Linked DNA regions of Kaistia algarum. The protein of the gene in region 1 binds, or shares a complex with, the protein of each later gene. Links are inferred from orthologs where the notes say so. Each region holds a gene or a part of one and is shown in the gene's direction. Other genes may lie near its edges. The genes, in order: groL and metK.

What was found.
Region 2: the proteins of groL (region 1) and metK are in contact, whole or in part, in a cryo-EM structure (PDB 8P4O), measured with the Escherichia coli proteins. The link is inferred for Kaistia algarum from one-to-one orthologs.

What each region holds. Positions count from the first base shown.
Region 1 is NZ_JAPKNJ010000001.1:563,575-566,837, reverse strand. What follows is about bases 77-3,024. They hold groL (chaperonin GroEL), read left to right. Parts: upstream 77-704; coding sequence 705-2,345; downstream 2,346-3,024. Other genes in these bases: OSH05_RS02910 (DeoR/GlpR family DNA-binding transcription regulator), read right to left, coding at 2,411-3,024; groES (co-chaperone GroES), read left to right, coding at 332-646; OSH05_RS02925 (lysophospholipid acyltransferase family protein), read left to right, coding at 77-154. Also shown: more of OSH05_RS02925, read left to right, coding at 1-76; more of OSH05_RS02910, read right to left, coding at 3,025-3,166.
Region 2 is NZ_JAPKNJ010000001.1:1,996,181-1,999,406, reverse strand. The notes cover bases 315-3,225. They hold metK (methionine adenosyltransferase), read left to right. Parts: upstream 315-1,130; coding sequence 1,131-2,321; downstream 2,322-3,225. Other genes in these bases: trmB (tRNA (guanosine(46)-N7)-methyltransferase TrmB), read left to right, coding at 2,318-3,016; OSH05_RS09685 (helix-turn-helix domain-containing protein), read left to right, coding at 523-936; lnt (apolipoprotein N-acyltransferase), read left to right, coding at 315-376. Also shown: more of lnt, read left to right, coding at 1-314. UniProt on the Escherichia coli protein: Catalyzes the formation of S-adenosylmethionine (AdoMet) from methionine and ATP.

The sequences.
Region 1 (3,263 bases):
CGTGCTGCCGAAGGGCGACCATCTTCCCGTCCCATTCGTCTGCGATGTCGTTGTTGGCGAGCCTATGACGGGGTCCGGCGAGGGGTTCGTCGCCCGTCTGGAGGCAGCGGTGGACGCCTTGGCCGGCGAGACGCCCTCGGCGGACTGGATGTGAGCCGCGGCGACGCATCCCTGGGGAAGAGAATTTTAGCCGCCCCTCTCGCTGCGCCTTGACAGGAAGCAGGCCCGCTCCTAGATGCACTATGCCTGTTAGCACTCGGCACAAGTGAGTGCTAACACATCACTTACGAGGCCGCCCGAAGAGGTGGCCTTACGCGAGGAGAGAAGAAAGATGGGTTTCCGTCCTCTGCATGACCGCGTTGTCGTCCGTCGCCTCGAAGGCGAAGAGAAGACCAAGGGCGGCATCATCATCCCGGACACCGCCAAGGAGAAGCCGCAGGAAGGCGAAGTCGTCGCCGTCGGCCCCGGTGCCCGCGACGATGCCGGCAAGCTGGTTTCCCTGGACGTCAAGGCTGGTGATCGCATCCTGTTCGGCAAGTGGTCGGGCACGGAAGTGAAGATCGATGGTGAAGATCTGCTGATCATGAAGGAATCCGACATTCTCGGCGTGATCGACACCAAGGCTGCCGGCAAGAAGGCCGCGTAAGGGTATCCCTTCACGCGGTTTTTTATTGCCCAGTTAGCAAACAAAGGGAGCAGGCCACATGGCTGCTAAAGAAGTAAAGTTCTCTGCCGATGCGCGCGAAAAGCTGCTGCGCGGCGTCGATATCCTCGCCAACGCCGTCAAGGTCACGCTGGGTCCGAAGGGCCGCAATGTCGTGATCGAGAAGTCGTTCGGCGCGCCCCGCATCACCAAGGACGGCGTCTCCGTCGCCAAGGAGATCGAGCTCGAGGACAAGTTCGAGAACCTCGGCGCGCAGCTGCTGCGCGAAGTCGCCTCGAAGACCAACGACAAGGCCGGTGACGGCACGACCACGGCGACCGTTCTCGCCCAGTCGATCGTCAAGGAAGGCGCCAAGGCCGTTGCGGCCGGCATGAATCCGATGGACCTGAAGCGCGGCATCGATCTCGCCGTCGCCGAGGCCGTCCGCGATCTCGAGAAGCGCTCGAAGAAGATCAAGACCTCCGAGGAAGTCGCTCAGGTCGGCACCATCTCTGCCAATGGCGAGAAGGAAATCGGCCAGATGATCGCTTCGGCGATGCAGAAGGTCGGCAACGAGGGTGTCATCACCGTCGAGGAAGCCAAGACCGCCGAGACCGAGCTCGAAGTCGTCGAGGGCATGCAGTTCGACCGCGGCTATCTCTCGCCTTACTTCATCACCAATGCCGAGAAGATGGTTACGGAGCTCGACGATCCGTACATCCTCCTGCACGAGAAGAAGCTTTCGAACCTGCAGGCGATCCTGCCGGTGCTCGAGGCTGTTGTTCAGTCGGGCAAGCCGCTCCTGATCATCTCGGAAGACGTCGAAGGTGAGGCTCTGGCCACGCTCGTCGTCAACAAGCTCCGTGGCGGCCTCAAGGTCGCGGCCGTCAAGGCTCCGGGCTTCGGTGATCGCCGCAAGGCCATGCTCGAGGATATCGCCATCCTCACGGCTGGCCAGGTGATTTCGGAAGACCTCGGCATCAAGCTCGAGAACGTCACGCTTGCCATGCTCGGTCGCGCGAAGAAGGTCACGATCTCCAAGGAGAACACGACCATCGTCGACGGCAACGGCAAGAAGAAGGAAATCGAAGCCCGCGTCGGTCAGATCAAGGCTCAGATCGAAGAGACGACGTCGGACTACGACAAGGAGAAGCTCCAGGAGCGTCTCGCCAAGCTCGCAGGCGGCGTCGCGGTCATCCGCGTCGGCGGCTCGACGGAAGTCGAAGTCAAGGAGCGCAAGGACCGCGTCGACGACGCGCTCAATGCGACCCGCGCGGCTGTTGAAGAAGGCATCGTCCCCGGTGGCGGCGCTGCTCTCCTTCGCGCCAAGAAGGCCGTCGAGAAGCTGAAGTCCGACAATTCGGACATCGAAGCCGGCATCAAGATCGTGCTCCGCGCGCTCGAGGCTCCGATCCGCCAGATCGCCGAGAATTCCGGCGTCGAAGGCTCGATCGTCGTCTCCAAGGTTCTGGAGAACAAGTCGGACACGTTCGGCTTCGACGCCCAGAGCGAAGAGTTCGTCGATCTGGTTGCCGCCGGCATCATCGACCCGACCAAGGTCGTGCGCACGGCGCTGCAGGATGCGGCTTCGGTCGCTTCGCTGATCGTCACCACCGAGGCCCTCATTGCCGATCTGCCGAAGCCCTCGTCGGGCGCTCCGCAGATGCCGGGCGGCGGCGGCATGGGTGGCATGGACTTCTAAGTCCAAGCCAACTCCAAGATATCGGAAGGGCGTGGCGCAAGCCGCGCCCTTTCTTTTTGATCGGTTCAGGCCCTGGTCACCGCGATGTCCTGCGCTTCCATCATCTGCACGAAGTCTGGGCTGACGTCCGATTCGGTGACGATGCCGGCCAGCGCGCCGATGGGTGCCACCAGAAAAGGCGCGGCGGTTCCGATCTTGTCTCGCGAGGCGAGCGCTACTGTCTCCGCCGCTTGCGCCATCCAGGCCCGCTTGATGCCGGCTTCGTCATAGTCGCCTGTCGTGAGTCCGGCCTCCGGATGGATGCCCGTCACGCCCAGGAAATAGAGATCGGCGCGGATGCGCCGGATCGAATCGATCGCGTCGGCGCCCGTCGTGACGACCGAATGCTTGAACAGACGTCCGCCGATCAGGATCACCTCGACGCCGGCAAACGGGACCAGTTCGACCGCGGTGCTGGGGCTATGCGTCACGATCGTGGCGCGAAGGTCGGGCCGAATGTGGCGGGCAACCTCGATCGCTGTCGTGCCGCCGTCGAGGACGACCACTTGCCCATCCTCGATCAGTGCCGCGGCCGCTCGGCCGATCGCCTGCTTGCCCGATGGCTCGATCGACCGCCGGCCGGAAAAGTCGACGATGCCCGGCGAGGCCGGCAACGCGCCGCCATGCACCCGCGTCAGCAGGCCTTCGCTCGCCAATTCGCGCAGATCGCGCCGGATCGTGTCCTCGGAGAGACCAAGCTCGCCGCTGACGGCCTTGGCGACCACACGGCCATCGCGCTTGAGGATTTCAAGAAGAAGCCGCTTTCGCTCAACCGTCATCATGAAAAATCTCCGACTGCACGATATTGCATGAAATAACACGATATTGCATGATTGATCGTCAGTCCATGAAATATCGTGAGGAATCAAGACATGATGA
Region 2 (3,226 bases), 1.4 Mb from region 1 along the record:
GATTATCTTTCCCGGGGCCGTCACCGATCCTGCCAATCGGCCGTCCTGGTTCGTGAACGTCACCAATGACGGCTGGTTCGGCGATACGCCCGGACCGCGCCAGCACCTGCAGCAGGCGGTCGTGCGGGCGGTTGAAGAGGGCCTTCCGGTCGCGCGTGCCGCCAATTCCGGCATCTCGGCGATCATCGACCCCTATGGTCGGATCCTGGCCCGGCGCGAAGTCGGGGAGGCGGGGATCGTAGACGGGCCGCTGCCGAAGCCGCTGAGCCAGACGATCTATTCACGGTTTGGTGATGCAGTCTATCTTGCGTTATGCCTATTGTCCGCAGCCGTTGCGGCTACTGGAAGTTTCACTAGAACTAAACGTCGCAATTGACAGCATGTCGGATGGGCTTCATTTTGACGCCGTGGGGCTTACGTCCACCGCCGCAAAAGCGATGGACCGAGACTGTTGTTCGACACGTGTAGAGGTAGGATTGGATCCGTCCTCGCTCGCGCATACCCGTTTTTATAGGTGAGCCCTTGATGGTCAATAAGAAGCAGCCCAACCCGATCGACATCCATGTTGGAAGCCGCGTGCGTCTTCGACGCATGATGCAGAGCATGAGCCAGGAACGGTTGGGCGAGAGCCTCGGCATCACCTTTCAGCAGATCCAGAAATATGAGAAGGGCACCAACCGCATCGGCGCGAGCCGGCTCCAGCACATTGCTTCCGTTCTGGAGGTTCCGGTTTCCTTCTTCTTCGAGGATGCTCCGGGGGCTTCGACGGAAGCTGGGTTTGCCGAGTCCCGTCCTGCGGCCTTCGTGACCGATTTTCTCGCCAGCGCCGAAGGGCTGCAGCTCAACAAGGCCTTTGTACGCATCAAGGATGCCAAGGTGCGCCGGCGCATCGTCGAACTCGTGCGTTCGATTGCGGGCGAGGAAGCGACCGACTGAACGGAGCCGGGCGGAGTATTGGCTGGCGCAAACGTTTTGCGGGGCTTGCGGCCGCGTTGGAACGCCGTTTCGGCTGCAGGCAATCTTCCGGAAACCGCGGCAATCTCGCTTGACCGATAGAATGATCGGGTTAAAAGCGTTCGTCTGTTGCCAGGGTGAACGACCCGGCCGAACCTTGTGCGGGGTCTTTCTAAGTGTCCAGGACGTCCTATCTGTTCACGAGTGAATCCGTTTCCGAAGGCCACCCCGACAAGGTCTGTGACAGAATATCCGATGAAGTGGTCGATGCCTTTTTCCGGATCGGACCGGAACAGGGCTGGGATCCTTCGCATCTGCGCGTCGCCTGCGAGACGCTTGCGACCACCAATCGCGTCGTGATCGCGGGCGAAACGCGCGGCCCCTCGGCGATCACACGCGACTTCGTCGCGCACACGGCACGGCTCGCGATCCGGGACATCGGCTACGAGCAGGCCGGCTTCCATTGGGAGACGGCCGCTATCGACGTGCATCTGCACGCGCAGTCGGTCGATATCGCGGTCGGCGTCGATTCCGCCGGCAACAAGGATGAAGGCGCCGGCGATCAGGGCATCATGTTCGGCTATGCCTGCTCCGAGACGCCGGAGCTCATGCCGGCTCCGATCTTCTATGCTCATCGCATCCTGAAGCGTCTGTCGGAAGCCAGGCGCACCGGCGAGACGCGGGCGCTCGGCCCGGACGCCAAGAGCCAGGTCACGGTTCGCTATGAGGATGGCAAGCCGGTCGAGGTGACGCAGATCGTGCTCTCGACCCAGCATCTGGACGAGCACCTGACCTCGCATGACGTCCGCGCGATCGTCGAACCCTATATCCGCGAAGCGCTTCCCGAAGGTTGGATCTCGCCGTCGACGATCTGGCACGTCAATCCCACCGGCAAGTTCGTGATCGGCGGCCCGGATGGCGACGCCGGCCTCACTGGCCGCAAGATCATCGTCGACACCTATGGTGGCGCGGCTCCCCATGGCGGCGGCGCGTTTTCGGGTAAGGATCCGACCAAGGTCGACCGGTCCGCTGCCTATGCGGCGCGCTATCTCGCCAAGAATGTCGTGGCCTCCGGCGTCGCCGGCCGCTGCACGATCCAGCTCTCCTATGCGATCGGCGTGTCGCAGCCCCTGTCGATCTATGTCGATCTGCATGGCACGGGGCAGGTCGAGGAAGCGCAGCTGGAAAGGGCGCTGGCAGAGGTCATGGACCTGTCGCCGCGCGGCATCCGCGAGCATCTCGATCTCAATCGGCCGATCTATGCCCGCACCTCGGCCTATGGCCATTTCGGCCGCCCGCCGGAGGCCGATGGCGGCTTCTCGTGGGAGCGGACGGATCTCGCAGAACGGCTTCGCAAGGCGCTGTGAGCGACACGGAAATCGGTCAGCGCCGCGATTCCTTCTTCGGGCGCCGCAAGGGTCATACGCTTCGTGCCGGCCGTGCCGACACGCTGGAACGCGTGCTCGGCCGCCTGGAACTCGATCTATCGCAGCCCCCGCCCGAGCGGCTCGAAAAACTGTTCGAGGTCCCCGTCGGTTCAGTGGTACTTGAGATTGGCTTCGGTGGCGGCGAGCATCTCCTCCACCGTGCGGTCGAAGCACCCGCGATCGGCCGCATCGGCGTCGAGCCGTTCCTGAACGGGATGGCCAAGGCGGCCACCGCGATCGAGGAACGCGGCGTCCGCAATCTGCGTCTCTTCAGCCGGGACGCCGCGGAACTGCTGGATTGGCTGCCGTCCGAGAGCCTCGCCGCAATCGATCTGCTCTATCCAGATCCATGGCCGAAGTTCAAGCACTGGAAGCGGCGCTTCGTTTCGGCAAAGAATGTCGAGCGCTTTGCTCGGGTCCTGAAGCCCGGGGGACTGTTCCGCTTCGCTTCCGACATCGACAGCTATGTCGAATGGACGCTGCTGCATCTGCGCGACGCCCCCGCCTTCGAGTGGCTGGCCCAGGATGCGGACGATTGGCGCACGCCTTTCCCGGGCTGGCCCGGCACGCGCTATGAGGCAAAAGCGATCCGCGAGGGTCGGCGCGGAACCTATCTGACCTTCAAGAGGCGCTGACAGCACTCCGACGGCGTCCAAGCCAACGGGGAACCGGCTCGCCAGGAAGCAAGCGGACCCTGGCCCAGTTCTAGTTCTGCACCAGATAGGGCAGCGCCAGGATCCAGGTGCCGGCGACGGAGAGCAGCAGGAAAGCGACGAAGCGGATGAGAACGGACTGCATCGGTTACGCAACTCTAGGGAGGAGGGGGTGCCGGTCGACGAAGGACT